DNA from 4 places in the Pseudoalteromonas sp. T1lg10 genome. Region 4 is predicted to be linked to each of the others. Evidence: predicted binding sites of a transcription regulator. Region 4 holds the regulator's gene; each other region holds the start of a gene.

Region 1 (8,181 bases), on a different contig from region 4:
CCGAAGCTAAGATGAAAGGCAAAGATGCAACTCGGTTACTTAAAGCGTAGACAGTGTTATAAAAATTTGCGAAATATATTAGGAATTTAGTCCTCTGGATTGGCGTTGGATTCAGGCATAAAAAAAGCCCAGTTGTACACCGACAACAAGGCTTTTTTTGTCATTTAGTCAAGGTGAAATTAATTCACCTTAACATGAATGTTTGGCGATTAAGCAGCGAAGTTTTGGTTCGCGAAATCCCAGTTAACTAGTGCCCAGAAACCTTTAAGGTAATCAGGACGCAGGTTACGGTAATCGATGTAGTAAGCGTGTTCCCACAGATCCACAGTTAGGATAGGAGTTACGCCAGCTTCAGTTAGCGGAGTCGCTGCATTTGAAGTGTTAACGATATCTAGAGAACCGTCGGCAGTTTTAACTAGCCAAGTCCAGCTTGAACCGAAGTTGTTAACTGCTTTATCGTTGAAAGCTTCTTGGAACGCTTCGAAAGAACCCCATTTAGCGTTGATAGCATCGGCAACTGCGCCAGTTGCTACACCACCGCCATTTGGAGATAGGCTGTGCCAGTAGAAAGTGTGGTTCCAGATTTGTGCAGCATTGTTGAAAACACCGCCTTCTGATGAACATACGATCTCTTCTAGTGATTTACCTTCGAAATCAGTACCTTCGATTAAGCCGTTTAACTTTACTACGTAAGTGTTGTGGTGCTTACCGTGGTGGTACTCAAGAGTTTCTTGAGAAATGTGCGGCTCAAGAGCGTTGATTTCATAAGGTAGTGACGGTAGTTCAAATGCCATGTTTTTCTCCATCTGTCTTTATTTGAAAATGGGCTTTAACCGGGTGCACGTTGCGCTCGGTGTACTGAAAGCCTTTATAGTGGTACTATAATTCCCGAGTATTTTACTCAAGTTTAAACAAACAGCAACGCTTTAAGAAGTGTAAGCTATTCTCGCTTTTACCAATGTTAGCAAGCATGGCACTATTTTTCGTTAACTTTGCGAGAAAAATAGCTCATGCGTTTACCCTGGGAAACTATCCAGCGTTGGCCGTTTGCTTTAACATACCCTAAACATTGTGGTCGCGGTGGTGGTTTTCAATACAAACCAGCATCGAAAATTGAAATAGAGGTTGTTAATGGAAACCATTGATAAGATTAAACAGCAAATTGCCGAAAACCCGATTCTGCTTTATATGAAGGGTTCGCCTAAATTACCAAGCTGCGGCTTTTCTTCGCAGGCTTCACAAGCGTTGATGTCTTGTGGTGAGCAATTTGCTTACGTGGATATTCTACAAAACCCGGATATTCGCGCTGAATTGCCTAAATATGCCAACTGGCCAACCTTCCCACAGCTTTGGGTTGAAGGCGAGTTGATCGGCGGCTGTGACATTATTATCGAAATGTTCCAACGCGGTGAATTACAGCCACTTATTCAAGAAACTGCTGCTAAATATAAAGAAGCGGACAGCGCCGAGTAAGCAAACAGGCTATGCTCTTGGGCGCAACCAAGGGCTATGTCGTTGATAAACGATAAAAATAATACTTAAGCCGGCAGTCGCCGGCTTTTCTTTTTCTTTTCTTTCCATCTCGCCAGCATCTATTACACTTTCATCTAGGCATTAATGGGTGACTATGGAAGTGGGTGATGTTCTCAGTGCGAATTCAGGGAATACTCGTGTTACTCCTTGCGACAAGCTGGCCGTTTAAGTGGGTCGTAGCAGCAGACAAGGTGACACAAGTAACCCTGGAATACCGACTTGATAATCAGAACTACAGTTACACAGGTATGTGGCAGGGTGCGACTCTGAGTTTTGATGGCGGCCGAGAGCGCAAGGCGGTGGTAGCTACTCTTGATTGGCCTCCCTACATAGGCCGGCAAGAATGCCAAGGTGGCTGGCTGCTTCAGTATATGGCGGCGGTGATAATACAGGCCGGCTACAATCCCGAATTTCGCTTTTTACCCTGGGCCCGTGCTGTGCGTATGGCGGAGCTGGGTCATGTGGATATACTCGCTCCCGAATATGAAATAGAAGCTTCGGCACCGTCCGATGTGGTGCTAGGCAATACTCGTTTACAGCATTTAGCCTTGTCCTCACCTTACGCCCACACTCCCGTGCATTATATTAGCGCCGCCAACAGCGAGCTCACCCAGGCTCCGGCTCCTCAATCCTTGTCCGATTATGCTGTGGGCGTGGTACGTGGCTACCAAAATGCGCCCGAGGTGGACAAAGTGCTCGACGGTGGTCGCGTGATTGTGCAGCAAGCCATAGACGACAGCCAGAACCTGCAATTATTACTTTCGGGGCGAGTCAACCTGATTGTGGCCGATCCCCTAGTGATAAACACCCTGGCTCAGCGTCAGAATGTCGCCAGCGATAGCTACCGAGTATTGCAACCGGCTATCACCGAGCAGCCCTTGTATTTTGCGCTGTCAACGGCGCGGCCTCAGTGGCAAAGGTTAATGTTGGAGACTAATAGTGAGATCGCGCAGATGCAGAAACAGGCGTTGCGTACGCAACTGATGTCCCGACTCAAACAAGCCTGCCCTGCATACAATTAAAAAACCAGTGAATACCTACCGCTGTTTTTGAATAATTATTCACTATGAGATCTCGTTTACGTTAACGTAAAGTGCAGGTTTACCTTAACGTAATTTAGCGTTTTTTCATTTTGACACTGGTGTCATGTTAAAAATAACGAATATAAAGCGGATAAATAGTACAAGGTGTTTACTTTTTATGGTGATCACAAATAATGAAAAATATTCAAGATTGTGAATATGTATTCGTTATTTCGTTGACACCCCAGATGCAAAGGGTTAGCGTTGACGGTCCGCTAGCACCACAGCAAGGGTCAATAATTGCCAAGCTAGCACGCAGTAGCAATGGGGAGAGGGGTCCAACATGTTATATGACTCAAGTTTAGAAAAAGATAATTGCGGCTTTGGCTTAATAGCCCAGGTCAACGGTCAGGTTAGCCATAAACTTATTCGCACCGCCATTACCGGATTGGCGCGTATGGAGCATCGTGGCGGTATTTCTGCCGATGGTAAAACCGGCGATGGCTGTGGTTTATTGATGCAAAAGCCCGATAGCTTCTTTCGTGCTATTGCCAAAGAAAATGATTGGTTGCTGGGTAAAAACTATGCTGTCGGCATGCTTTTTTTAAGTCAGGATCCCGTCCAGGCCCAGGCGGCCAAGGCGCTGGTGGCAAAAGAATTAGAGCAGGAAACCCTGACCTTGGTGGGCTGGCGCGAGGTGCCGGTGGATACCAGTTATCTGGGTGATATTGCCTTGGCGCAATTGCCGCAGTTTGTGCAGGTATTTGTCAGTGCCCCTGAGGGCTGGCGACCCAAGGATTTAGAGCGCCGCTTGTATATCGCCCGGCGCCGAATCGAAAAGCAGTTGCAGCAGGATAAGGATTTTTATATCGCCAGCTTGTCTGGTTTGGTGACCGTCTACAAGGGCTTGATGATGCCCGAAGACTTGCCTAATTTTTATCTCGACTTGGCCGATATGCGCATGACCACGGCGATCTGCGTGTTCCACCAACGCTTCTCTACCAATACCCAACCGCGCTGGCCTTTGGCCCAGCCGTTTAGATATTTGGCGCACAATGGCGAGATAAACACCATCACGGGCAACCGCCAATGGGCCAGAGCTCGCGCCTACAAATTTGCCTCGCCGCTGTTGCCGGACTTACAGACCGCGGCGCCCTTTGTGAATGAAAGCGGTTCGGATTCATCGAGCCTGGATAATATGCTCGAGTTGTTTTTGGCCGGCGGCATGGACTTGTTCCGAGCCATGCGTATGTTAGTGCCGCCAGCATGGCAGAAAAACCGCGCCATGGATGAGGATTTACGCGCCTTCTACGATTTTAACTCCATGCATATGGAGCCCTGGGACGGCCCAGCCGGCATAGTGATGTCGGATGGTCGCTTCGCCGCTTGTAATCTGGATAGAAACGGTCTGCGTCCGGCACGCTATGTGTTGACCCAGGACGGCTTTATTACCCTGGCCTCAGAAGTAGGGATCTGGGATTATGCCGCCGATGAGGTGGTGGAAAAAGGCAGGGTAGGCCCAGGTGAGCTGATGGTCATAGATACTTTGCATGGCAAGGTGTGGCATTCCGATGAAATCGATCAGGATCTAAAAGCCCGGCATCCTTACAAGCAATGGCTTGAGCAAAACGTTAGGCGCCTGACGCCTTTTGAGTTACTGAGCGATAAAGAGGCGGGTAACCGTTCATTCGACGAAGAGACCCTGCTTATCTATCAAAAGATGTTCGCCTATACCAATGAAGAGTTGGATCAGGTGATCCGAGTGATGGGTGAAAATGGCCAGGAAGCGACCGGCTCCATGGGTGATGATACCCCGTTTGCCGTGCTTTCCGAGGGGCATAGATCTCTGTTCGACTATTTCCGCCAGAAATTTGCTCAGGTGACTAACCCGCCTATAGATCCACTGCGGGAAAATCATGTTATGTCTTTGGCGACCTGCATTGGCCGCGAACAAAATGTCTTTAACGAGACCACGGGCCATGCCAAGCGCTTGCAGTTTGACACTCCCATACTTATGTATTCCGACATGGTACAGCTGCGCAGCGCCAATGATGAGCACTACAGCCATAGTTCAATCGATTTAAACTACACCGCCGATGAAACCCTGGAGCAGGCACTAGTGCGCATTTGTGATGAAGCGCAGCGCAAGGCCGAATCCGGTGTGGTGATGTTGCTGCTTAGCGACAGACATATCAGTCAGGACAGCCTGCCTATTCCGGCCGCCATGGCCGTGGGAGCTGTGCACCAGCGCTTGGTCAACAACAGCCTACGCTGTGATACCAATATCATTATCGAAACCGGCAGCGCCCGCGACCCGCATCAATTTGCGGTCTTACTTGGCTTTGGTGCCACCGCTATTTACCCTTATTTGGCCTATGAATCCTTGGTGGCGATGAGCGATGCCAAGGTCATTAACAAGAGCTATCGCGAGGTGACGCTTTCGTATCGTAACGCCATCAACAAGGGCCTGCTTAAAATCATGTCTAAGATGGGTATTAGTACAGTGGCTTCCTATCGCTGTTCCATGTTGTTCGAAGCCGTTGGCCTGTCCGAGCAGGTGGTGGATCTGTGCTTTAACGGCGTTGCCAACCGCATTAGTGGTGCCGGCTTTGAGGATTTCGAGCAGGATCAGTTGAAGTTGCGACAGCTTGCCTTTAGCGCGCGTAAGCTTTTGACTCACGGTGGTTTATTAAAGTTTGTTCATGGCGGTGAATACCATGCCTATAACCCGGATGTGATCCAGTCGCTGCAAAAAGCAGTTCGATCCGGCGATTATCAGGATTATCTGCGTTATGCAGACTTGGTTAATAACCGGCCGATCACCAACATTCGCGATATGTTGGCGCTTAAGGGCGGCACTAAGGCCATTGCCATCGATGAGGTAGAAGCACCCGAGGAGCTGTATAAGCGTTTCGACTCGGCGGCCATGAGTATAGGTGCCCTGTCACCGGAAGCGCATGAGGCTCTGGCGATTGCCATGAACCGCCTCGGCGGTTGCTCCAACTCGGGTGAGGGCGGCGAAGATAAGTTGCGATATGGCACAGAGAAAAACTCCCGCATCAAGCAGGTGGCTTCGGGGCGCTTTGGCGTTACGCCGCATTACTTGCGCAGTGCCGATGTTATTCAGATCAAGGTAGCGCAAGGCGCCAAACCGGGCGAGGGTGGACAATTACCAGGGGAAAAGGTCACCCCCTATATCGCCAAGTTACGTTACTCAGTGCCCGGTGTGACCTTGATTTCACCGCCACCGCACCATGATATTTACTCCATTGAAGACCTGGCCCAGCTGATTTTTGATCTTAAACAGGTGAATCCCGAGGCCATGATCTCGGTTAAGCTGGTGTCTGAGCCCGGTGTTGGCACTATAGCCACTGGGGTGGCCAAGGCCTACGCGGACCTGATCACTATAGCTGGTTACGATGGCGGCACAGGTGCAAGCCCGCTGACCTCAGTCAAATACGCCGGCAGCCCATGGGAGCTCGGTCTGGCGGAAACCCAGCAGGCTTTGGTTGAAAATGGCTTGCGACATCGTATTCGCTTGCAAACCGATGGTGGCTTAAAAACCGGTCTCGACATTATTAAAGCGGCTATCTTGGGCGCCGAAAGCTTTGGTTTTGGTACTGGCCCCATGGTGGCGCTGGGCTGCAAATACCTCAGAATTTGTCATTTGAATAACTGTGCCACAGGTGTGGCGACTCAGGATGAAACCCTGCGTGCCAAGCACTATCACGGTCTGCCGGAAATGGCGATGAACTACTTTAAGTTTATCGCTCAGGAAGCGCGCGAATTGATGGCCTCATTGGGCGTAACCCGATTGGTTGATTTGATCGGGCGCACCGACTTGCTTGAGGCGCTCGAAGGCAAAACGGCGAAGCAGCAAAAGCTGGATTTATCGCACTTGCTGGCACAACCAAAAAATATAAGCGGTCAGTCCTTATATTGTTCTATGCCTAATACCTCACACTATCGCGGCGCCCTTAATGAAGAGCTGTTGGCGAAGACGAAGCAGGCCATAGATAATCGCAGCGGAGCCAATCTGGTGACGCGTATCTGTAACACCGACCGCTCGGTAGGGGCCATGCTTTCCGGTTATATCGCCGCCCAGCATGGTAACCAGGGCATGGCTGCAGAGCCGGTGCGTATTGAATTGCATGGCACCGCTGGTCAGTCGTTTGGGGTGTTTAATGCCGGTGGTCTGGAAATGACTCTTGTCGGTGATGCCAATGACTATGTGGGCAAGGGCATGGCTGGCGGCCGTTTGGTGGTGCGTCCGCCTTTGGGTTCTTGCTTCCAGTCACACCAGGCGGCAATTGTAGGTAATACCTGTTTATACGGTGCCACTGGCGGCAAATTATATGCCGCGGGCTGCGCTGGTGAACGCTTTGGCGTTCGTAACTCCGGAGTTACCGCGGTGATTGAAGGTCTTGGCGACAACGGTTGTGAATATATGACCGGCGGAGTGGTCTGTGTGCTTGGTAAGGTAGGTATTAACTTTGGTGCTGGCATGACCGGAGGTTTTGCCTATGTGCTTGATGAAGCACATGACTTTACCAAGCGCATGAACCCTGAGCTGGTGGAGATAGTGAGCCTGGAGCAGTTGCCGACTCATCAGGAGCATCTGCGTGGTTTGATTGCCGAGCACCTTGAGCTGACTGGCTCGCAGCGCGCCGAGGCCATCCTCGCCAGCTTCGATCTTTACTTGCCCATGTTTAAGTTGGTGAAGCCGATTTCCAGTGATGTTCATAGCCTGTTGGGACACCGCGCCCGCAGTAGCGCCGAACTACGAGTGCAGGCGCAATAGGAGGAAGTATGAGCCAGAATGTTTATCAGTTTATCGATGTACAGCGTGTCGATCCGCGCAAAAAGCCGATTTCTACGCGCAAGCAGCAGTTTGTTGAGATCTATGAGCCGTTTTCACAAAACCAGGTCGACTCTCAGGCGGATCGTTGTCTTGACTGTGGCAACCCCTATTGTGAATGGCAATGTCCGGTGCACAATTATATCCCGCAGTGGTTAAAGCTTATTCGCACCGGGCGTATTCTCGAAGCGGCGGAGCTTTCTCACCGCACCAACAGTCTGCCCGAGGTGTGTGGGCGCGTGTGCCCGCAGGACAGGCTTTGTGAAGGCGCCTGTACTCTGAATGAGGAATTCGGTGCAGTCACCATAGGCAATATCGAAAAATACATTACCGATACCGCCTTTGCCATGGGTTGGAAACCGGATATGAAGCACGTGGTATGGAGTGATAAAAAGGTCGCCATTATCGGTGCTGGGCCGGCGGGACTCGGCTGTGCCGATGTGCTGGTGCGCAATGGAGTTAAACCCGTGGTGTTTGACCGTCACCCGGAAATTGGCGGTCTGCTGACCTTTGGTATTCCTTCGTTTAAGTTGGAAAAAGAAGTGATGCAACGACGTCGGGAAATCTTTACCGAGATGGGTGTCGAGTTTCGTCTGAACACAGAGGTGGGCAAGGATATCGAGCTGCAACAGATCATCGATCAGTATGATGCGGTCTTCCTCGGCGTCGGTACCTATCAAAGTATGCGTGCCAACCTTGAAAACGAGGATGCCGAAGGCGTGCACGACGCCCTGCCATTTTTAATTGGCAATACCAACCGGGTGATGG
Region 2 (8,181 bases), on a different contig from region 4:
CTTCGGCTATGGTGGTCGCTAACTCTTCGCTGTTTGCTTTAAGCTGATCGACAAAACGCTCTAGTAGCGCGATACGCTCACCAAGCTCGGTTTGTGCCCAGTCGAATTGCGCCGCACGGGCGCTTTTTACCGCTGCGTCTACCTGCTCGGCACTGGCGCCTTGGCCTTGCCAGATCTCGGTATTTTTACTTGGGTTGATGGATGAAAACGCCGGGCCTTGACCCGCAACCCATTGGTTATTAATTAATTGCACTTGCATAGTCATTCCTTAACGACTAGAGAGCGCGAAAAAGCGCACTGAATCACCTTGGGACACCCCAAGCGCTTGTGCGGTTTGCGCATTTAAATAAAGTTGATGTTTGATATCGCAATACTGTACGGCATCGCTAAATATAGCCCTGAACTCGCTGACTTTGTCATTACATATCGCCCAGGTGATGCCTTGCGGTCGCAAATCTTCTTTGATCAATACCGGACACACCTTGGATTGGCGCACCGTGGCTATGTTGCCTAGCTTGGCTTCTACCGTTGGACCCGCATCGAACAGATCAACATAGCCGCGGTGCTCAAATCCTTCGCGCTGCAATAAGCGCAGGGCAGGGGCTGTGTTTTCATGCACTGCACCGATCACGGCTTGTGCTTCTGGGCTTAACAGGCTGACATAAATCGGATATTTCGGCATCAGCTCACTGATAAAGGTTTTATCCCCTAAGCCCACCAGGTGATCCGCCTGAGGAAACTCAATGGAGAAAAAGTGCTGCTGTAGCCATTGCCAAAACGGCGAATGTCCTTGCTCGTCGCTCACCCCGCGCATCTCGGCGATTATGGTGTCGCTAAAGCGGTCACTGTGCTCGGCCATAAATAAGAAGCGAATTCGCGATAGAAAACGCCCGGTTAAGCCTTTGCGGTGATCTTCGCGCAAAAACAGCGTACAAATTTCCGAGCAGCCGGTGTAATCGTTACACATGGACAGGGTTTCAACCGAGTTGTAAACACCTAGGCTGGGGCTGTGATGCACTGAGGTTGACAGCCGATAGTGGTATAAGGGCACAGACATGCCCACCGCAGCTTCAATGCCCGTGGTGCCAACTATCTGGCCGCTGTAGGTATCTTCTAACACGAACAAATAGCCTTCATCCCCAGGGCCATTGACCTGCTTGTTGAAACTGGCCTCGGCACGGGCGATTTTAGCCTGTAACTGCTCATCATCCACTGGCAGGGAGGTAAAGCCGTGCCCTGACTCGGTGGCAATTTGTTTTAAAGCGGCGAAGTCATCACCGCATATAGGTCGTAAAACTAGCATAAGATTAGTCGTCGCCAGCTACTGTTATTTAGCAGCAACAACCTGAGCAACCGCTTTTTCAAAGCGCGCCAGACCTTCTTTGATATCCGCTTCTGGAATAACAAGAGAAGGAGTAAAGCGTACCACATCCATGCCAGCGACCAGGCTCATTAGGCCGTTGTCCATAGAGGCATTAAGGAAATCACGGGCGCGTCCCTTGTAATCTTCGTTCAGTACTGCACCTAGCAATAGGCCCTGACCACGTACTTCACTGAAGACCTTGTATTTGTCGTTGATGGCAGCCAAGCCGTCACGGAATAGTTGCTCACGTACCTTAACGCCTTCGAGCACTTCTGGGGTGTTTACTGTGTCGAATGCGGCTTCAGCAACGGCACAGGCCAGCGGGTTACCGCCGTAGGTAGAGCCGTGTGTGCCTGGCTTTAGGTGCTCGGCGATATCGGTAGTGGTCAGCATGGCGCCGATAGGGAAACCACCGCCCAAGGCTTTTGCCGTGCTTAGGATATCAGGCGTTACACCTAGACCTTGGTAAGCGTATAGGTGACCTAAGCGGCCAACACCGGTTTGTACTTCATCGAAAATAAGCAGGGCATTGTGCTTATCGCACAGTTCACGCACGCCTTTAACGAAATCTGCTTCAGAGGCAATGATGCCGCCTTCACCCTGTAGTGGTTCCATCATCACCGCACAGGTGTTGTCATCGATAAGTGATTTGAATGTTTCCAGGTCGTTGTAATCACAGTGCACGATATCGCCTGGCTTAGGACCGAAGCCGTCAGAGTAAGCGGCTTGGCCACCTACGGTTACGGTGAAGAAAGTACGACCGTGGAAGCCTTTATTAAAGGCGATGATCTTAGATTTTTGTGCGCCGAATTTATCCAGTGCCCAACGACGAGCCAGTTTTAGCGCCGCTTCGTTCGCTTCGGCACCTGAGTTGGCGTAATACACTTTTTCGGCAAAGGTGGCATCGGTTAGCTTTTTAGCCAGGCGCAGCGCAGGCTCATTGGTCATCACGTTAGCCAGGTGCCAGATTTTCTCGCCTTGCTCTTTTAAGGCGCTAACTAAAGCTGGATGACAGTGGCCTAAACAGTTAACGGCGATACCACCGGCAAAGTCGATAAACTCGTTACCTTGCTGATCCCATACGCGAGAGCCTTCGCCCTTAACCGGGATAACCTCAGACGGGTTGTAGTTAGGTACCATTACTTCATTAAATAGTTCGCGGTTTACTTGCATGACACACCTTTAAAATGAGAGAGCGGCTCGAAAATGGATGGCCGCTAATTATAGTCGATTATTATGGCCCTTATATTGACTACTTAAGCATTAAATTTGCAGTGTCATATTGATAAATTTGCGTATAATCTCTATCAAAATGACGAAATCGGCAACCATAATGATAAATAAACAAGATGAGAAGCTCCTGGCCATGCTTAGAACCAACGCCCGTGCCAGCATCTCAGATCTCGCCCGCGCCTTAGATTTGTCGCGCTCTACGGTGCAAAGCCGGATGCAAAAACTTGAGGAAAGCGGGGTAATTAAGGGCTACAGTGTCGAATATGGTGATGCCTATTTATCGTCCATGGTGTCCGCCCATGTGTCTATCAAGGTCAAACAAAAGCTCACCACCAAAACCAATATCGAACTTAAGCATATTGATGCCATTACCGAACTCTATGCCATCAGTGGGGAATACGATCTTATCGCCCTGGTGCAGGCGCAAAGTTTAGAAAAACTGAGTCACCTGCTTGATGATATCGGCAATCTTGATGGTGTAGAGCGCACCACCTCCTCGGTGATTTTGGAGACCAAGTTTAAGCGCTAATGGCGTTTGAGGGTTAGCTCACCGTCGATATGCAGATCCCTTTGTGGGAAAGAGATCACTACATTATGGGCCGCAAAACTGGCGCAAATAGCAAAACGAATATCGCTTTTTACCTTGCGTACACTGGCCTCGGCCTCGGCGTTAACCCAGAACACCGCATCGAATATCAAAGCGCTGTCACCAAAGTCTGCAAAAATTACCGTGGGTTTTGGGGTTTGCAGCACCGCCTCGGTTTCACTTAGTATTTCATTGAGCAACTTGGCGACCAGAACCACATCGCTGCCATAGGCTACACCGACTCGTACATGGGTTCTGGCCATGGTGTCGATCAGCGTCCAGTTGGTCACTGTATTTTCAAGCAGTTGGCTATTGGGCACCAGCATGTGCACGCCGTCGCTGCGACGAATACGGGTAGAGCGGGTATTGATGGTTTCCACCACGCCCTTGGCATCACCCACCTCTAGAAAGTCGCCGATGCGTATGGGGCGCTCCCAAATCAAAATCCAGCCGCTGATAAAGTTGTTAATGATATTCTGGGCGCCAAAACCGACGCCAATGGCCACCGCACCTGAGACAAAGGCGAAAGCGGTAAGCGGAATGTTGAGCACTTCCAAGGTGGTGAAAACGATGATAACAACGCACAGCACCAGGTAGATACGTTTAAACAGCAGTGCGGCATCCGGGCCGATACGCTTATTGCTGATTTTTCTCTGTAGCAGCTTGCCGATATAGCGTACCAAAACCCACACCACTAAAATAATCAGTGGAATTTGGATCAGCTTGGCCAGAGTGAATTCTGAGCCGCCGTAACTAAAGACTACGGTCTCTAGCGCCTGTGTGAGCTTTTCGAAAAAAGGGCTATTTAACAAAGTCGTATCCTTTTATTTTTGTATTATAGGCCAATAAGAGCCAAGCCGATTTATTAGTCTATATCCATGGGTTCAAGTTTTTGCTCATCGAGCTTAAATATATAGATATTACGGCCTATGCCCTTAAACTCTTCGTCGGCTATTACAACCGTGTTGTTGTCGTAAAAGGTGACTGCTTCTTTTTGTGTGACTATGCCGAGGTTTACTTTTTCTACCTCGCCGGAGAAAAAATTATCTCCCTGCCAGTTTCTAAACAACCAAAGATCGGTCGAGTCGAGCAGGGCCAGGGTAGAGCGATCCGGGCTCATGGCCGCCGAGGTGACCCAACAGAGTTTCTCCGCCGTGGTGCAGGTTTTAAAGGAGCCGATAAGCTCAGCCTCGTAATTGTCGGCATGATTGCCGATGCGATAGAGATTGGTTTTACCATCGAAAGGCTGGGTACGGTTTTTGGTAAATAAGTAGAGCTTATGTTTGTATTCGACAAATGCCTCTAAATCGAAGTTTTTCCGCTCCGGGGTCAGCGGCTCTTCCCACAGCTCCTTGTAGGTGAATTTAATGATCTCCGCAAAGGCCTTACCGGATTTGATGTCGATAGGGTTTTCAATTTTATAAATGGTCAGCCAACGACGGTTATGTTCGTTATTGCCAAAATCCCCTAAAAAGAAGTGACCAAACTCGTTTTGAGTCATGTCCTCCCAGTCGATATTTTTAGCATTGGTGACTTCGATGCGTTGCTGCACCTTACCCTGTTCATCGACCTGATATAAAAATGGGCCGTCGCCGCCGTCATTGATGGCCCACAAGCGTCCACGCTTATCGAATTCGATGCCGGAGACTTCTCTTAATTGCGGATCTAGGGTCACAAATTTGTGCTGATAAAGATAATAAATCAGATACGAGGCAATCATCCCCGTGACCAGTACGGAGATAATGCTGATAAAAACGAACGACTTTTTAAGCATAACAACACCAGAAGAATCAACGCCCTATAGTATAACAACAGGGTGATGGATATGCTTGTGGGTAAATACAAAAAAACGCGGCCGGGTGGCCGCGTTTTGTAAATTTAGCTTGGCTACTTGTCAAGCTAACATCTGAGCTAGGTCTTATTCGGCGTTGCCATCAACCAGGCCACGACGTTTAAGTAGTGCGTCAGTGGTTGGTTGTTGACCACGAAACTCAATGTAGCTTTGCATCAAGTCGCGGCTGTTACCACGTGATAGCACTTCTTTACGGTAGTGATCACCGTTTTTACGGCTTAGGCCACCTTCGTTTTGCATATGGGCGAATGAATCGGCCGCAAATACTTCGGTCCACAGGTAGGCGTAGTAACCAGCGCTGTAGCCACCGGCAAAGATATGGCTGAAGTAACAGCTCTTATAACGTGCCGGGGCCGGGTAATAGTCGATGCCGTGACGGGCCAGTGCATTTTTCTCAAAGGCGGCCACATCATCGATTTTGGTACCTGGGGCGATTGAGTGCCATTCCATATCAAGCAGGGCTGCAGCAAGGTATTCTGTGGTATCGAAACCTTGGTTAAAGGTGTGTGATTCCAATAGCTTATTTAACAGCTCTTGAGGAATTGGCTCACCTGTTTGGTAGTGCTTGGCATAGTTGGCCAACACGCTAGGCTCGATATTCCAGTCTTCGTTCGCCTGTGATGGGAACTCTACGAAATCGCGCGCGGTCGCTGTACCGGCCAATGACGGGTATTTCACGTCAGAAAATAGGCCGTGAATAGCGTGACCAAATTCATGGAACATGGTGGTTACTTCAGAGAAGGTCATCAGCGTAGGCTGGCCTTCGGCAGGCTTAGGAATATTCTGCGCGTTGTAAATAACTGGCTTGGTGCCTTGCAGGTGGTTTTGACCTACATAAGCACTCATCCAGGCACCGCCACGCTTACCTTCACGCGCATAAGGGTCAAGGTAGAATAGACCGATAGAGCTGCCGTCTTCGTTGAATACTTCCCATACGAACACGTCTTCGTGATAGGTAGGTAGGTCGTTACGCTCTTTCATGGTGATGCCGTATAGCTTGTTCATGGCGAAGAACAAACCATCGTTGATCACTGTATTCATTTCAAAATACGGTTTAACCAGGCTGGCATCGATATCGTACAACTCGGCACGTACCTTGGCGCCGTAGTATGCCCAATCCCAAGGCTGTAGTTCAAAGTCTTTACCGTCTTTCTTAATTGCCGCTTGAATTAGCTCGGCTTCTTGTTTGGCTTTGGCCACAGCTTTTGGTGCCAGGTCATCCAGCATGGTGAACACGGCTTCAGGTGTTTTTGCCATGCGATCGTCAAGCTGATAATGCGCCCAAGATTCAAAGCCAAGTAGCTGAGCCTTTTCTGCGCGTAGCTGCGCTTCTTCGATGGCGATAGGGCCATTGGTTTTTTGTGCACGCTCAGACGAAGTACGCCATACTTTTTCACGTAGCTCACGGTTTTCAAGGCTGGTAAGGATAGGCTGGCGTGTGGTGTTTACCAGGGTGATCATATAGCCTTCTTTGCCGGCTTTTTCCGCCGCCGCTTTAAGACTGGCGATATCATCTTCGCTTAAGCCTGCAAGTTCGGCCTTGTCGCTCACCAAAATGGTGTCTTCTTTAAACGACTTCATGATGTTTTGCGAGAACTGTGTGCTTAGCTTAGATAGCTCACCGTTGATTTCACGCATGCGCTGCTTTTGCTCTTCGTTTAGCTTGGCACCGGCGCGTACAAATTGCTTGTAGTAGTAATCAACCAGACGCTGATCTTCTTTTGAGAGTGCGTCTTTAGCGTCGTGTACAGCGGCAACGCGATCAAACAGGGCTTTGTTTAGGAAGATGTTGTCGCGGTGTTCGGCGAAAATAGGCGCCATTTTGGTGTTGATACGCTGATATTCGTCGTCAGAGATAAGGCCAGACAGGTTAGAAAACGCAGCACGGGTGCGCTTTAGGATAGTACCCGATTGCTCCATCGCCACCAGTGTATTTTCAAATGTAGGCGCATCTGGATTGTTAGCAATGGCATCGATTTCAATGCGTTGCTCTTTGATACCGGCATCGAAAGCCGGCTCGTATAACTCGGTGCCAATTTTATCAAATTCTGGTGCCATGTAAGGCAATGGGCTTTTGCTTAGGAATAGGTTTTCTTGAGCTACTTGCTGTGTTACCGGAGCTTTAGCCGCGGCTTGAGTTTGGTTGTTGCTAGGTTGCTCGCTACAGGCGGCCAATAATGTTGTCGCGCTCAGGGCGGCAGCAATAACGGATAAACGCATTGTTTACTCCAAATGTTGTTAAGGTTGTGTTGTTATGGTGCGCTGGTACAGCGGTGCATGGCGGTAGGCGATAAATCGCGATTAAGGCCCGGTTATGCCCGCAATAATGACCGTGTCAGTTGCGTGAGGAAACAGCTAAGAAAGCATAGTTTCGATGGCGCCGACATCCATGCACTAAAACCACCACATTACTGCGGATAACGCCCAACAACAAGTGACTTGGCCGTATTTACGGGCATTTTGTCGTAAATACCTCGGCTCTGTGTCACTTTTTAGCTCTTTTAAAGACAATTTTGCGCAAGGTTAGGCATGAGTTGAGGCTAAATAGGTGGTTTTATGCACTGCAAGACGCCACTTAATATCACACTAAATTTAACTACTGAATAGGCATAAGCCTATGTTAGCCTTAGTTTAATTCTTATATACCAGATAATGGCGTCGGAGTTAGCTGTGTTTGCATCGAGTTTATTTCAATCCTCTGGGCCCTATCATGCTCTGGTAGGCGAGGGGCGCCGCCCCGATTTGGATATCCTCAGGGGCATTGCGATTTTGGGGATCTTCTTTCTTAATGCCCCGTATTTTATCGACTTTGCCAATGGTTATGTACCACCGCTGCCACTGTCCGAGGGCGATGCGATACTGACTCGACTTTCAGATATCGCGCTGGAAGGGCGTTTTCGTGGCCTGTTCTTGGTGTTGTTTGCTTTAGGGTTAGTGATCCAGTGGCAACGCTGTTATGAACATGAAGCGCCCATTCCTAAATTACAGCGCCGCTTATTGGTGTTGCTGGGTTTTGGCTTCGCCCACAGCCTGTTTATTTGGGCCGGCGATATTCTTATCGGTTATGCGATTGCCGGTTTGCTGGCCCTGCCCATGCTGGCTAACCCGAGAAATAAACTCACTCTACAGGGCATTGCATTTCTGGTC
Region 3 (8,181 bases), 130 kb from region 4:
CGTTGTTGCTCTGTTTTCGCATAGCAAATATCGTAAATACTAAAACTTAAGCTTTTGGTTAAGTTATTGAAACCATGAAGCTTAATTTTATCAAAGGGCTTGTTCACTATAAACCAACCTCAAACCTAGTCACAAAAGTCACTCAGGGACTCAAAAAAGAGGGCGGATTTTAGCCCAATTTGGCTCCCTTAAAAAGTACTTTTTAAACGATTTCTTGTACTTCAAAACTATGGGTTATTTGCACCGACTTTTCCAGCATAATCGCCACCGAGCAATATTTATCCGCAGACAGGGCTACGGCACGCTCAACATGCTTCTCGCTCACCTCGGTACCGGTAACGATAAAGTGCAAATTAATCTTTGTAAACACGCGAGGTGTTGTCTCGGCACGCTCACCGCTTAGCTGCACCTGCACACCACTTACCTGCTGGCGCGCCTTTTTTAGAATGCTAACCACGTCCACCGATGAACATGCACCCGCCGACATTAACACCATTTCCATCGGCGACGGCGCCTTAGGATCACTGCCAGTATCAAACACCACGTTATGGCCAGAATGTGAAGTACCGATGAAGGTGTCGCCCTCAACCCACTTTACGTTTGCTTGCATGTAAACCTCGTTGTTTAAATTAAAATCTCAGCGATTGTAAAGCAGCACGCCGATGATGCAAACCTGCATTTATCCCCGCTGCGATAATTGCGCTCATGCGCGGGACGAGCGGTTATTGAGCCACTGATGCCATGGCGTTATCGAATAGTTTTTTTTACCAAACTGGCAACTTCATCGATAAAAACGCGCAGCTCCCGAGTCACCTAAAGACAAAAAGCAGCCTAAGCTGCTTTTTTATCCACAAGAGCTGATCAGTCCAGGCTTAAGCCTGGGCTAAGCGTGTCCGGCAGAGTCAACTGCTCCAGCTCTACCGAGGCTACCGGGTATGCGCAATAGTCCGCGGCATAGTAGGCACTGGCTCTGTGGTTACCCGAGGCACCAATACCACCAAATGGCGCTGCACTTGATGCACCTGTGATAGGACGGTTCCAGTTGACGATACCGGCACGAATACGACGCAGGAAGTATTCATAGTCCGCTTCGTTGTCACCCAGTAGGCCGGCAGACAGACCATAAGCGGTTTCATTGGCTTGCTCGATAGCACGATCAAAGTCGCTGTAACGGAATACCTTAAGCAGTGGGCCAAAGTGCTCATCATCCGGGAAGTTTTGTACCGAGGTACATTCAATAATACCCGGAGTAACAAAACCTGTGCCTGCGGTATGAGTAAGCTCCAGCAACGGCTGAGCACCTAGCTCAACAAGCTGTTGCTGCGCCGCAACCATGCCCTTGGCTGCTGCTTCGGAGATCATAGAACCCATAAACGGCTGCTCAGCGGCATCATAGTCGCCAACCTTGATGTTTTTAGTGGCCGTTAGCAGTTGCGCCAAAATAGCATCACCCAACTCGCCTTCAGGCAAGAACAGCTTACGCGCACAAGTACAACGCTGGCCGCTGGAAATAAAGGCCGACTGGATAATATCGTGTACCGCCGCCTTGATATCGCTAACATCTTTAACGATAAGCGGGTTGTTACCACCCATTTCCAAAGCCAGAATTTTACCCGGCTGACCGGCAAACTGCTCATGCAGGATATGACCCGTGCGTGATGAACCGGTAAAGAATAGACCGTCGATACCCGGGTGTGAGGCCAAAGCCTTACCGGTTTCAACTTCACCCTGAACCAGGTTAAGCACACCATTAGGCAGACCCGCTTGTTGCCATAGTTTCAAAGTAAACTCGGCTACTGCCGGAGTCAGCTCAGAAGGCTTAAACACCACGGTATTACCCGCTAAAAGCGCTGGCACTATATGACCGTTAGGCAGGTGGCCTGGGAAGTTATAAGGGCCAAACACAGCTACTACACCGTGGGCGCGGTGACGAATAACCGCTTTACCTACTGGCATGGCATTTTCTACCGTGCCGGTACGCTCTTGATACGCTTTTTCAGAAATCGCTACCTTGCCCACCATGGCGGCGGCTTCAGTGCGTGTTTCCCATAAAGGTTTACCGGTTTCCTGGGCGATAATTACCGCCATTTCTTCGCTGTTCGCCTTAAGCTGCTCGGCGAAGGCCTGAACTACAGCCAGACGCTCGGCAAAGGTTTTATCCGACCAAGGGATAAAAGCAGTACGCGCCGCTACAACGGCGTCATTTACTTGCTCGGCGGTGGCACTGTTGGCCTGCCAAAGCTGTTCGTTGTTAGCCGGGTTTACCGAGCTAACTGCATGGCCTTGGCCTGCAAGCCATTGACCATTAATAAATTGTGCTGGATGAGACATAAATATGACTCCTTATAATGCTGCCACGCACACCTGGTCGCCGCTCTGTACTTTGAGCGCATCGGCGGTGCTTTGCGTTAAAATAATTTCGGCGTCATCGCCACCATCTAGATCTACCTCAACCACCAGGGCACGGTAATCTTCAATATTCTGATTGGCCACCATCACTGCGTTGTCGCCCTGACTCTCACCTATCACTACGGTGCGCAGGCCACTGTTGATAACAGTGCGGATATTGTCGACCTTGGCTTCCACCGTAGGACCGGCATCGAAAATATCGACATAGCCGTTAAAGGTGAAGCCTTCGCTTTTGAGCAATTCAATGGCGGGACGCGTATTGGTATGCACCTGACCCACAACCTGCTGCGCTTCTTTGCTCAACAAGTTGACGTAAATCGGGTATTTCGGCATCAATTCGGCGATAAACACCTTCTGGCCTATGCCAGTCAGGTAATCCGCGGTGGGGAAGTCCATGCTGAAAAAGTGCTCTTCAAGCCACTGCCAAAACGGACTGCTGCCCTGCTCGTCGGATACACCACGCATTTCGGCGATCACTGTGTCAGCAAAACGCTCACGGTGCTGGTTAATAAACAAGAAACGCGATTTAGACAGTAACTTGCCATTAAATTTTTGCCGATATTTTTCCTTCAGGAACAGCGTACAAAGTTCGGTGGCGCCGGTGTAATCGTTACACAGGGTTAGAATATCAACCGCCTTGTACACACCTAAGGTGCGAGACGAGTGGATCACTTTGGAAAGGTGGTAGTGATAAAATGCATCATCTAAACCCACCGCAGCTTCAATGCCACAGGTACCGGCGATTTCACCGGTTTCGCTATCTTCAAGAACAAACAAGTAGCCTTCATCACCGGCTTTTGCTGTCGGCTTGGCGAAGGATTCAATAGAACGGGTGATCTTATTCTGCAACAACTCTTCATTCAGTGGCAGCGAGGTAAAACCATGCCCCGACTCCTCGGCGATAACGAGCAGCTCTTGATAATCTTGTTGTCGGATTGGGCGAAGAACCATCATAGATCCGCTTACTCCCTAAAGGTTAAACCATAACAAGCCTGGCGCCGCGCCATGCAGCGCCAAACTTCAAATTGACCGGCGTTCTAGTAGTTAGACAGAACGCCGCGGTGAAGTGCTTAAACTAGGCTGGCAACCGCTTTTTCAAAGCGTGCCATGCCTTCACGAATCTCTTCTTCGCTGATCACCAATGACGGTGTAAAACGTACCACATCGGCACCGGCCACAAGCGACATCAAACCTTGTTCCATGCTGGCAACCAGGAATTCACGGGCACGACCCTTGAACTTATCGTTCACTACTGCACCGATAAGCAAGCCTTTACCACGCACATCACTGAAAACATCGTACTTAGCATTGATATCATTTAGAAGTTGCTTAAATAGCGCTTCTTTTTCTTTTACGCCTGCCAATACCGCAGGGTCATTGATAGTGTCGAAAGCCGCTTCGGCTACCGCACACGCAAGCGGGTTACCGCCGTAGGTTGAACCGTGCGTACCCGGCTTAAGGTGCTTGGCAATCTCTTTAGTGGTCAGCATGGCACCGATAGGGAAACCGCCGCCCAAGGCTTTAGCCGAGCTCATGATATCTGGAGTTACACCCAGACCCTGATAAGCATAAAGCTCACCGGTACGGCCAACACCTGTTTGTACTTCATCGAAAATAAGCAGTGCATTGTGCTTATCGCACAGCTCACGTACGCCCTTAACGAAATCAGCTTCAGGAGCAATGATGCCGCCTTCACCTTGCAGTGGCTCCATCATAACCGCACACGTGTTGTCATCGATCAATGACTTGAATGCTTCCAGGTCGTTGTAATCACAATGCACAATATCACCCGGCTTAGGACCGAAACCGTCTGAATAAGCAGCCTGGCCACCCACGGTTACGGTAAAGAAGGTACGACCGTGGAAGCCTTGGTTAAAGGCAATGATTTTTGATTTTTGTGCACCGAAGTTATCTAGGGCCCAGCGACGAGCAAGCTTTAGTGCCGCTTCGTTAGCTTCCGCACCCGAGTTGGCAAAATAAACCTGCTCGGCAAAGGTCGCGTCGGTCATTTTCTTCGCCAGGCGCAGTGCCGGCTCATTGGTCCAGATATTCGACAGGTGCCAAAGTTTCTCGCCCTGCTCTTTTAATGCCGTAACTAGCGCTGGATGACAATGACCCAAACAGTTAACCGCAATACCACCGGCAAAGTCGATAAACTCACGGCCTTGCTGGTCCCATACACGAGCACCTTCGCCGCGTACCGGGATCACATCCGATGGGTTGTAGTTAGGAACCATTACTTCATCAAATAAAGCGCGATTAACTGTCATTTTCTTTCCTCATTGAGTCTGGCGTTAAAAGTGGGTACCAAGTACAGGTCTGGGGACCTTAAAGCTAGTGCAACACTCTTAACAAGGCTATGAAATCCGCCATTAAGGCGACGGACAAAGCACTACATGAATAACATCATTATTTCAGAAAAAACCCGTAAAGTCTCATGCAAAGCTTTCATGCAGACCCCGTAAACACAGGCATTGAGGGTAGATTTTCACCTTGAGTGAATAACTATTTTAGCGCCATTAATAAAGAAGCCATATGGCATGAGTTGCCGCCGTCAAAGCACATACTGAACAGTATTTGAATGAATATACGTAAAAAATTTACAAAATATTTTCAGCAACGGCTTATTTTGCATCAGTTTGCTGGGTGAAAGTACCTAAATCGATACCATATCAAGGGGTAAGTTGAGGATTTTGCACATCAAGATAGCCACAGCATAACCGCCGTTCATCTGCTACAACCAATGGTTCTGGCAAGAGCCATTGGCCTGCACCAAAATCTTGGCCACGCCGCTGAACTATGACGGCTTACCTAAGCGAAGTAATAAAGCACAGGCTTAAGCTTCAATGTCTTCTTTAATAAAGAGATGTAAGTTAGTACTCACATTAGCGCTAATAATCTACGCCTTTAGACTTGAAGCAAGTGCGCCTGCTGAGTTGCTATATTCTGTGCGTTAATTTCGCTCGATAAAGTGCTTTAGCATGTCCAACCCGTGCTGGGTAAGAATGGCTTCCGGGTGAAACTGAATCCCTTCTAAGGCCTTATCGGTATGCAATAAGCCCATGATTTCATCCATCTCCCCCTGCTCATTCTCGGTCCAAGCGGTAATTTTCAGCTCGGCTGGTAAGGTTTCCGGGGCCACCACCAAGGAATGATAACGACACACCTCAATGCGCTCGTCTAATCCGGCAAAAACGCCCTGCTGTGTAGTACGTATCACAGAAGTTTTACCATGCATAACCTCTCTGGCACGCACCACTTGAGCGCCTAAGGCCTGGGCTATGGTTTGATGTCCCAGGCAAACACCAAGAATAGGAATACTGCCCTGAAAACGGCGCACCAGATCAAGGGAAATACCCGCCTCATTGGGACTGCATGGTCCGGGCGACAGCACTATATGCTCGGGTTTAAGCGCTTGAATATCGGCCAGGGTCAATTCATCGTTGCGCTTAACCAAGACTTCCTGGTCAAGACGCTGGAAATACTGCACCAAGTTAAAGGTAAATGAGTCGTAGTTGTCGATCATTAATAACATGGAATCTTCCACTAAAAAGCCAAGCATTTACACGCTTGGCTTTGGATTAGTCTATTTCTGCCCTAACGCTTAAGGACGCGGAATAAAGCCAAGTGCGTCGTACACTGCTTTTAATGTCGGCGCTGCCTTCGCTCTGGCTTTCTCGGCGCCGCTGCGCATGATCTGATCCAGCAACGCCTGATCCGCACGGATCTCTTTAAAGCGCTGTTGAATAGGCTCAATCATGGCTACCACGGCATCGGCGGTGTCCTTCTTCAGGTGACCATACATCTTGTCTTCGTACTCAGGCACTAGATCATCGATAGAACGCTTGGTTGCTACCGACAGTAAGGTCAACAAGTTTGATACGCCCGGCTTTTCCTGACGATCAAAGTAAATACGTGCCTGCTCGTCAGAGTCGGTCACCGCTTTTTTCAGCTTTTTCTCGATCTTCTTCGGCTCGTCCAGAAGCATGATGTAACCATTTGGATTTTCATCCGACTTGGACATCTTCTTCAATGGATCCTGCAAGCTCATTACACGGGCACCAAACTCAGGAATATAAGGCTCTGGCAGCTTAAATACTTCACCATAAAGGTTGTTAAAGCGCGTGGCGATATCCCGGGTCAGCTCCAGGTGTTGCTTTTGGTCTTCACCTACCGGCACCTGATCCGCCTGATACAGGAGGATATCGGCCGCCTGTAACACAGGATAGGCAAATAGACCAACATTGACATTGTTGGCGTGCTTGGCCGACTTATCCTTGAACTGTGTCATGCGGTTAAGTTCGCCCATTTGCGCGTAGCAGTTCAACACCCAGGCCAGCTGCGCATGCTCAGGCACCTGAGATTGCACGAATAACGCTGCTTTTTCCGGGTCGATACCACAAGCCGCATAAAGGGCCACACCATCAAGCACACGCGAGCGTAATACTTCCGGCTCTTGGCGGATGGTGATGGCATGCAGGTCAACCAGCATAAAGTAACTTTCATGATGCTCTTGCAAGCTAAGCCACTGGTTAATGGCGCCAACATAATTGCCGATTGTCATACCACCTGTTGGCTGAATGCCGCTTAACACTACTGGTTTACTCATGATGTTCCTTTATTGCTTATCGATTAATGGCGGTGATTATATCTAAGAATTGGTCACAGAGGTACTCTGGATTGTACTGGCGCAGGTCTTCACCCTGGTGATAACCGCCGCTCAAAGCCAGGGCATCCATGGCCGCTGCTTGTGCCGCCAGCAGATCCGATTTCGAGTCGCCGATCATCAAGGCTTGAGCCGGTTCGACACCAAGCTGCTGGCAAGCCTTTAACAAGGGCTCGGGCGAAGGTTTTTTCTTACCATCATCGCCACACACAATCACCTGAAAATGACTGGCAATACCCAGCTGTTGCAATAAAGCCTCGGTAAAACATCGGGCCTTGTTGGTGACCAAAGCCTTGGGCGTAGCCGCAAAGGCCGCCAATACAGTTTCAACATGGGGGTAAAGCTGCGAATACTGGCCCAACACCGCAAGATAATGGTGGCAGAACAGCTCGTTGGCACGGCTAATCTCCTGCTCCGTTAGCAACGGATTGGGCTCCATATCACCACTGAGCGCACGCACCACTAGCTGCTCTATGCCATTACCGACAAACTGGCTGACCATGGCGTGAGAGATTACCGGTCGAGCCAGATCGGTAAGCATCAGGTTCACCGCTATGTACATATCCGGCACGCTGTCGACCAGGGTGCCATCAAGATCAAATATCAGCGCCTGGTATTTCACTGAGCAACCTTGGCGAGTTCGCTGCGCATCTGCTCGATGACTACCTGATAGTCGGGTTGGCTAAAAATAGCCGAACCGGCTACAAACATATCGGCACCGGCGGCCGCCACTTCGGCAATATTATCCACCTTTACACCACCGTCGACCTCAAGTCGAATATCACGACCACTGGCATCTATGATGGCACGTACCTGCTTAAGCTTTTCCAAGGTATGAGGAATAAAGCTCTGACCGCCAAACCCAGGGTTAACTGACATTAATAAGATAACATCCAGCTTATCAATAACATGCTCAATAATATGCAGCGGTGTCGCCGGGTTAAATACCAGACCTGCCTGACAACCATGCTCCTTGATCAGAGCCAGGGTACGATCCACATGCTCGCTGGCCTCGGGGTGGAAGGTAATAATGCTGGCACCAGCCTTGGCAAATTCAGGGATCAGGCTGTCGACCGGCTTCACCATCAGGTGCACATCAATAGGTG
Region 4 (8,181 bases):
CATCCATGATAGCTCACCATGGTGAAGCCGAGACGAAAAAGTGGCTCGAAGGCCTAAAAGCCAACCTGGCGCGTAAGCCGCAAGGAAATGACCGCGCTCAAGTGAGAGCGGTGAAAGAAGGCCTGTGTGATGTGGCCATAGGTAACAGCTATTACTTCGGCAAAATGATGCAGGATGAGCAGCAAAAGGCCTGGGCGGATGCCGTGTATATCAACTTCCCTAACCAGCAAGACCGTGGCGCTCATGTGAACGTCTCTGGTGTGGTACTGACCAAGCACTCGAAAAACAAGGAAAATGCCTTGAAACTGATCGAGTTTATGACCGACAATACGGCGCAAAATATGTATGCCTCCGTCAATATGGAATATCCGGTGAAGCCGGGTGTGCCCTTGTCTGAGCTGGTTGCGTCCTGGGGTGAGTTTAAAGAAGATACGCTGCCGCTGGGGGAAATTAGCAAGCACCGTAGCGCCGCGTTACGACTCCTTGACGAGGTTAAATTCGACCTTTAACTGATTAGTTTCAATGCAGTTTAAATTTTCGCTGTCCTGGTGGCAGCTGATTGCGTGGACGACAGGCTTAGGCCTGTCGTTGCCGTTAGGCTTCCTGATTTTTGAATCCTTGCAAAGTGATCCTCTGGTGTTTGCGCATTTGTGGGAAACCGTGCTGTGGGATTATATCGGCAACACCATCTTGTTGATCCTTGGCGTGGCCTTGTTGAGCTGCGTGATAGCGCTGCCGCTGGGATGGTTGGTGGCCTATTGTGATTTCCCCGGTAAAAAGCTTTTTTCCTGGGCCTTGATGTTGCCTCTGGCCATGCCCTCCTACCTGATTGCCTACGTGTATACAGATTTGTTCGACTATGCGGGGCCGGTGCAAATTGCGCTGCGCGATGCCTTTGGTTGGCAATCTCCCGACGACTATTGGTTTTTCGATATCCGTACCTTAGGCGGTGCCATAGTTATGCTGGCTCTGGTGTTATATCCCTATTTGTTTTTAATTTTTAAAACGGCGCTTAAGGAGCAGTCACATAAGCTGGTGCAGGCCGCGGAGATCATGGGAAATACGCCGGTGCAAAGCTTTTTTAAGATCAGTCTGCCTTTGAGCCAGGGCGCCATTGCCGCGGCGGTAGCGCTGATCAGCATGGAAGCCATGGCCGACTTTGCCACCGTAAGTTATTTTGCCGTCAGCACCTTAACAACCGCCGTTTATGATACTTGGTTTGGTTACTACTCCTTGACCGCGGCGGCGAAAATTTCCGGCATCATGCTGCTAATTCTGTTTGTGGCGATTTTTATCGAGCGCTATTCCCGTCGTAATCAGGCTGTGTTTGAGCGACAAACCCAGCTCAGTGATGAGTCTCTCTATCCGCTCACCGGTGGCAAGGCATTTGCCGCCAGCGCTTTTGCCAGCCTAGTATTATTGGTCGCCTTTGTGGTGCCGGTCTGGGTGCTCGGGGGTTATGCCATCGATTACTTCGAGCAGGCCTGGAACAGCGAGTTTTTCCTTTATGCCTGGCAAAGCCTGAAGATTTCCGCTCTGGTGAGCGTCCTGGCTATTACCCTGAGTATCTTGGTGGTTTACTTTCAGCGCTTAACGCCTTCGCCTGCCAGCCTTTGGCCTGGGCGTCTTGCCAGCACAGGCTATGCCTTACCGGGTACGGTACTGGCCATCGCAGTGTTGTTGCCGCTGACGACTCTGGAAGAGAGCATCAATCTGTGGCTTGAGCCCTACGATAAGGCTCCTGGGCTGTTCTTAAGCGGCACCCTGTTTGCAATTGTGTTTGCCTATGTGGTGCGCTTTTACGCCATTGCCCACGGCAGCATAGAATCGAGTTTTAGCCGTATTAGCCCGAGTTTGGATATGGCCAGCCAGTCCATGGGGCGCAATGCGAGGCAAACCCTGACCAGTGTACATATTCCTATTCTGAAGCGGGGCATTTTAACCGCAGGATTATTGGTCTTTATCGAATGTATGAAAGAGCTACCAGCGGCCTTGCTGCTGCGGCCTTTTAACTTCGAAACCCTGGCCACCCATGTGTTCCAATATGTCAGCGACGAACAGCTTGAGCTGGCCTCGGTGGCGGCCTTGTTTATCGTCCTTGTGGGTCTTATTCCGCTTTATTTTATTAACCGCTCTATGGAGCAAAAACACTGATGACGGCACAGCTTCATTTAGACAATATCAGCTTTAACTATGGCGAGCGTGCCGTGGTGGATAACCTGAGCCTGCATTTGGGCGATAACGAAATTCTTTGCCTGTTAGGAGCCAGTGGCTGCGGCAAAACCACCACTCTTAAGGCCATCGCCGGTTTGCTGCGCCCGCATCAAGGGGTTATCCGTCTCGGCGAGACCATTTTATGCGACGATAATCGCTTTGTGGCGCCTCAGCATCGTAATATGGGCATGATGTTTCAGGACTATGCCCTATTTCCACACTTAAATGTGGCCCAGAATATCGCCTTTGGTTTAAAGGCCATGACCCGGGCCAACAAGGTGCAGCGGGTTAAGGAAATGCTGGCGCTGGTCCATCTCGAAGACTGTGCCAACCGCTACCCGCATCAGTTATCCGGTGGCCAGCAGCAGCGAGTCGCCATCGCCCGAGCCTTAGCCTATAAGCCTAGCCTCTTGTTGTTGGATGAGCCTTTTTCCAATATTGACCATCAGGTGCGCTTTCAGCTGATCGCCGATATTCGTCGCATTATTAAAGACCAGCAGGTGTCGGCGATTTTCGTGACTCACTCCAAGGAAGAGGCCTTTGCCTTTGCCGATACCCTAGCTGTGATGCACCAAGGGCAAATTGCTCAACAGGGCACACCGCAGCAGCTTTTTCATCACCCGCGCTCGAAAGTGGTGGCCGAGTTTCTTGGCTCAGGTTTATATCTGGATGCGCAAAAACAGGATGACTATCACTTTGAAACCCAGTTTGGCGTGGTTCAATCGCACCAAGCGGTGGCGGGCAATGAGCTTACCGGGCAGTTATACGTGCGCCCGCACGACTTGCAACTGATACGCGATGACAAGGGGCCTGTAACCGTTGTGTCTAAGCGTTTTGTCGGCACCGAGTATGTGTATCGGGTGCAGGTGTTAGGGCAAGAGATTGAAATACCAGTAAAACAACCTGAACAAGAGTTTTTGCCGGGACAAAGGCTATCTATTACAATTAGTTCACATGCGGTGAATTTTTTCACCGCCTAAAACAGCCCCAGCCCGCAGCGCAGGCGGGCACAATCCAAGAATAAAAACATAGGAAATTAGATGGCCAAAGCGCAATCCGGCGTGTGCGCGCAAGCTAACTTACATGGCTTGCATCTGTTTTTTAATGTCCTTGATGGTCAGGATGAAGCACTCAAGGGCAAACTTGCTCAGCTCCTCGATGTGCAGACGGAGTTTGACGAGCGCTTCTCTGAGGCCATGGTGGCCAGCTTTGTTGCCATCGGCGCTCAGTATTGGCCGCTATTACACCCCCAACGTACACCATCAACACTCACGAGTTTTCCTCGTATCAGTCATAGCGATCATAGCGTCGGTGTGCAGCCATTCGATTTATTTGTGCAAATACGCTCGGACCGTGAAGACGTAAATCACCTTTTTGGTCAGCGGGTTTTACAATTATTGGCAGGGAAGGTGGAGCTGGTCGAGGAAATCAGCTGTTTCCGCTTTCTCGATGGTCGCGATTTTAACGGCTTTGTTTATGCTCCGGATACCCCTTTCGGGCGCCAGAAAATGCTTACCGCTTTAGTCAGTGACGAAGAGTATTTTGCGCATGGCAGCTATATCCATGTGCAGCGCTTTACCCATAACCTCACGTCCTGGCAGGCACTAAGTCAGGAAGATCAGGAGCTGGTAATGGGACGCACGCGTCTTGACAGTGAGCTGTTGATGCCGCTTAACGCCAACAGTCATGCGGTGTGCACCGAGTTAAAAGATGAAAAGGGCCAGCCGTTGTTATTACATCAGGGTATGCCCTTTGCGAGTATGAATAAACAAGGTCTGCTGTCGGTGACCTGCGCCGCCAGTGGTAATGCCTTTGCGCAAATGCTTAATAGCCAGCTGGGTAATTATCTGCATTATGATGCCTGGCTCGACTTTACCCAGGCGGATATGGGCGCGGCTTTCTTTGCACCCTCGGTGGAATTACTGAAAAGTTTATAAGTAATTGAACAAAGAAAAAGAGGCGAGCGCCTCTTTTTTTATACGTTATCGAATAGTTTGCGTACCCGATCTAAGGTGACATCGATTTCAGACACCTTGGCGGGAGCAATAAAGATGGTATCGTCACCGGCTATGGTGCCCAGTACGCCATCGGCCTTGCCCAAGGAGTCGAGCAGGCGGGCAATCAATTGCGCCGCACCCGGGCTGGTGTTGATGATGATCATCATTTCATTGTGAACTATATCGATCACCAATTGGCGCAGTGGGGACTTAGCGGTTGGTACGGCGAGTTCGGCCGGCAAACAGTACACCATTTCCTGTTTGGCATTACGGGTTCGCACCGCGCCGAATTTACTAAGCATGCGCGAAACCTTGCTTTGACTGATGTTGTCAAAACCTTGTTCTTTAAGGGCGTCGACAATCTCACCTTGTGAACCAAAGTTTTCTTCTTTAAGAATTGCCTTAAAGGCTTTTACCAAAGCTTCCTGTTTTTCTTGCGCTTGCATAATGTCATTCTTCTTTGCAAATTGTTGTCAATATTCTACCTAAGAAGTCAGTGTATTTCATCTTAGTAGGGTCTGTTGACCTTTGCTGTTTGTTTCTTCAGCAGTTTCTAGTGTATTTATACAAGGCGGCACATGTGTGGTGTAGTTATTCTACATGAACATGTAACAACACAGTAGAAATGCGCTACAAGCGCTGCCCTACGGGTTCATCTAAACGCATCCTGCTCTGTGTTACTCGCTATGTACATAGAATGACTATGCACCATAACGAGCGTCGTGACCAGAATGCGTTTAGATTGAACATAAAGTAAACCTCAAAGATAAACAGACCCTAGAATCTTTACAGTTAAGTTTACGACTATGGTCGAGATTATCCTCAAAATAACGCGGATTAATTTGTCTTTATCGCCTATTTTCATTATCTTTAGGCCATCTTTAGGTCTGATGACCCTAATCTCACATAACCTAGTCTCGTTATTTACGGAGAATTAAAATGAAAGTTGCCGTTTTAGGTGCTGCCGGTGGTATCGGTCAAGCGCTATCTTTACTACTAAAAAATAGCCTTCCTGCTGGTTCTGAACTGTCTCTATACGACGTAGCGCCTGTTGTTCCTGGTGTTGCCGTAGACCTATCACACATCCCAACTGCAGTAGCAGTAAAAGGTTTCGGTAAAGACGACCTTGATGCAGCACTAAGCGGTTGTGACGTTGTTTTGATCCCAGCGGGTATGCCACGTAAGCCGGGCATGGATCGTGCTGACTTATTCAACGTAAACGCGAGCATCATCCAGACTCTTGCTGAAGGCATAGTTAAAAACTGTCCTAAAGCCATGGTGGGTGTTATCACTAACCCGGTAAACGGCACTGTGCCAATCGTTGCTGAAGTATTCAAAAAAGCGGGTACTTATGACCCAGCTCGCGTATTCGGTGTAACAACGCTTGATGTTATCCGTGCCGAGACTTTCGTAGCTGAGCTTAAAGGTCTAGACGTAAGCCAGGTTAAAGTTCCTGTGATCGGTGGTCACTCGGGCACTACGATTCTTCCTCTTCTTTCACAAGTGGAAGGCGCTACTTTCTCTGACGAGGAAATCGCAGCACTGACTACACGCATTCAAAACGCGGGTACTGAAGTTGTTGAAGCTAAAGCCGGTGGCGGTAGCGCAACACTTTCAATGGGTGCAGCGGCAGCACGTTTCTGCCTATCACTAGTGAAAGGCCTACAGGGTGAAGACGTGATCGAATACGCTTACGTTGAAGGTAATGGTGAAGACGCACAATTCTTCGCACAGCCAGTACGTCTTGGTAAGAACGGTGTTGAAGAGCTTCTTTCTTACGGCGAGCTAAGCGCGTTTGAGCAAAAAGCAAAAGACGACATGCTTGCAACTCTGAACAAAGACATCCAAGAAGGTGTCGACTTCATGAATAAATAAGCTAACGCCTTTGGGCAGTTAGTCGCATCCCTTGAGTATTACTCGCGGATGCATAAGCCTCTACAGATTGCTGTAGGGGCTTTTTTTATGCCTTTTTACATACAATTAACTGGTTTGACCATTTGTTACCGAGCGAAAATTACTTTCACTTTTGTCCATATCTTACATACTGAAGTGAATAAAAATGGCGGTGTATAGCGGCAATTTTGACAGCCTGAGGGGAATCTGATACCTTATCCGCACTTTTTGGTATGACCAATTTACCCGAAGCTAAAGATAACCATGTCATTAAAAGTCAAAGCAGCGAAACTTTCGGATGTGATCCTAGCGCAACTTGAGAACATGATTCTCGAGGGCTCGTTAGCACCGGGTGAAAAATTACCGCCGGAGCGTGAGCTTGCCAAACAGTTTGAAGTCTCTCGTCCGTCGCTGCGCGAAGCAATTCAAAAACTCGAAGCCAAAGGCTTAGTCACTCGTCGTCAAGGCGGTGGCACCTTTGTGAAAAACCAGTTGGAGGAAGGGTTAAGCGATCCGCTTTTCGAGCTGATCAGCAAGCACCCGGAATCACAATTTGATTTACTTGAGTTTCGTCATGCCCTTGAAGGAATTGCGGCGTACTATGCAGCCTTGCGTGGTACCCAAACTGATTTTGACAAGGTTAAAGAAAGCTTTGAAAAAATCGCTCAGGTAAGCGATGACCTGGCGGCGAAGGCCAAAGCCATCAATGCCTTTCATTTTTGCATCGCCGAAGCGTCACACAATGTAGTTTTGCTGCATTTGGTGCGCGGTATGCAGGCCTTGCTGGAGCAAAATGTCCTGCAAAACCTGCAGGTACTGATGAAGAAAACCGAGGTGTCACAGCAACTTGCTGAGCACCGTCAAGTGTTGATGGGAGCCGTTATTGAAGGGCACCCAGAGCAGGCACGTTTAGCCAGTAATGCCCACTTAGCCTTTATCGAAGAGGCATTATTGGAAGCAACCAAGGAGCACTCACGTATCGAGCGCTCATTGCGACGTACCCGCACACAATAAAATTCGCTTTAAGCCCCTGTGGAGCCTTGCTCGCACGGGGGCTTTTTAGCATTTTAAATTCGTATTTTAAACATAAGGAAAACTCCATATGTCTGAAGTCAATAAAGTTGACGTAGACGCATTAGAAACCCAAGAGTGGTTACAAGCCCTTGAGTCTGTAGTGCGTGAAGAGGGTGTTGAGCGAGCGCAATTCATTCTTGAGCAAGTGCTAGAGCAAGCGCGTTTAGACGGTGTTGATATGCCAACCGGCACCACCACTAACTACGTTAATACCATCCCAGCAGATCAAGAACCTGCTTACCCGGGTGATGTAAATATCGAGCGCCGTATCCGCTCTATCATCCGTTGGAATGCGATCATGATTGTTCTGCGCGCGTCTAAGAAGGATCTTGACTTAGGTGGACACATGGCGTCTTTCCAGTCGTCAGCAGCCTTCTACGAAGTATGCTTTAACCACTTCTTCCGTGCTCCAAACGAGCAAGACGGCGGTGACCTGGTTTATTACCAAGGCCACATTTCACCGGGTATTTATGCCCGCGCCTTTGTTGAAGGTCGCTTGACTGCAGATCAGCTTGATAACTTCCGTCAGGAAGTGGATGGCAAGGGTCTTCCTTCATACCCGCACCCGAAATTAATGCCTGAGTTCTGGCAGTTCCCAACCGTATCCATGGGTCTGGGTCCAATTGCGTCAATCTATCAAGCGCGTTTCCTTAAGTACCTTGACGGTCGTGGTCTTAAAGACACGTCTAACCAGCGCGTTTATGCCTTCCTGGGTGACGGTGAGATGGATGAGCCGGAATCACGTGGTGCGATTTCATTCGCCGCTCGTGAAGGTCTGGATAACCTATGTTACCTAATTAACTGTAACCTGCAGCGTCTAGACGGCCCTGTAATGGGTAACGGCAAGATCATTCAAGAGCTTGAAGGTCTATTCAGAGGTGCAGGCTGGAACGTAATCAAGGTTGTGTGGGGCAGTGGCTGGGATAAGCTACTGGCTAAGGACACAACAGGTAAGCTACTACAGCTTATGAACGAAACGCTTGATGGTGACTACCAAACCTAT

The links. The regulator ArgR, encoded in region 4, controls arginine synthesis, uptake and breakdown. The targets are predictions, from matches to a motif close to ANTGAATANNTATTCANT.
Region 1: gltB (glutamate synthase large subunit) is a predicted target of ArgR. The motif match lies at 2,768-2,785, and genes of this name have one in related genera.
Region 2: C2M17_RS14545 (aspartate aminotransferase family protein) is a predicted target of ArgR. The motif match lies at 2,611-2,628, and genes of this name have one in related genera.
Region 3: C2M17_RS06740 (aspartate aminotransferase family protein) is a predicted target of ArgR. The motif match lies at 4,906-4,923, and genes of this name have one in related genera.

What each region holds. Positions count from the first base shown of each region.
Region 1 is NZ_PQBV01000037.1:220,075-228,255, reverse strand. Features, by position in the region: gene C2M17_RS09755 (Fe-Mn family superoxide dismutase) at 210-794, opposite strand; gene C2M17_RS09750 (Grx4 family monothiol glutaredoxin) at 1,132-1,473, shown strand; gene C2M17_RS09745 (substrate-binding periplasmic protein) at 1,725-2,555, shown strand; gene gltB (glutamate synthase large subunit) at 2,899-7,356, shown strand; gene C2M17_RS09735 (FAD-dependent oxidoreductase) at 7,365-8,181, shown strand, end outside.
Region 2 is NZ_PQBV01000051.1:281,314-289,494, reverse strand. Features, by position in the region: gene astD (succinylglutamate-semialdehyde dehydrogenase) at 1-259, opposite strand, end outside; gene astA (arginine N-succinyltransferase) at 269-1,303, opposite strand; gene C2M17_RS14545 (aspartate aminotransferase family protein) at 1,328-2,536, opposite strand; gene C2M17_RS14540 (Lrp/AsnC family transcriptional regulator) at 2,697-3,125, shown strand; gene C2M17_RS14535 (mechanosensitive ion channel family protein) at 3,122-3,994, opposite strand; gene C2M17_RS14530 (hypothetical protein) at 4,048-4,956, opposite strand; gene C2M17_RS14525 (M3 family metallopeptidase) at 5,101-7,254, opposite strand; gene C2M17_RS14520 (DUF418 domain-containing protein) at 7,705-8,181, shown strand, end outside.
Region 3 is NZ_PQBV01000018.1:110,302-118,482, reverse strand. Features, by position in the region: gene speD (adenosylmethionine decarboxylase) at 1-107, opposite strand, end outside; gene C2M17_RS06755 (OsmC family protein) at 203-610, opposite strand; gene astD (succinylglutamate-semialdehyde dehydrogenase) at 862-2,331, opposite strand; gene astA (arginine N-succinyltransferase) at 2,344-3,363, opposite strand; gene C2M17_RS06740 (aspartate aminotransferase family protein) at 3,480-4,679, opposite strand; gene C2M17_RS06735 (anthranilate synthase component II) at 5,363-5,944, opposite strand; gene trpS (tryptophan--tRNA ligase) at 6,014-7,018, opposite strand; gene C2M17_RS06725 (HAD-IA family hydrolase) at 7,035-7,697, opposite strand; gene rpe (ribulose-phosphate 3-epimerase) at 7,694-8,181, opposite strand, start outside.
Region 4 is NZ_PQBV01000018.1:241,259-249,439, forward strand. Features, by position in the region: gene C2M17_RS07385 (Fe(3+) ABC transporter substrate-binding protein) at 1-509, shown strand, start outside; gene C2M17_RS07390 (ABC transporter permease) at 523-2,154, shown strand; gene C2M17_RS07395 (ABC transporter ATP-binding protein) at 2,154-3,194, shown strand; gene C2M17_RS07400 (Dyp-type peroxidase) at 3,255-4,151, shown strand; gene argR (transcriptional regulator ArgR) at 4,190-4,657, opposite strand; gene mdh (malate dehydrogenase) at 5,151-6,086, shown strand; gene pdhR (pyruvate dehydrogenase complex transcriptional repressor PdhR) at 6,369-7,118, shown strand; gene aceE (pyruvate dehydrogenase (acetyl-transferring), homodimeric type) at 7,207-8,181, shown strand, end outside.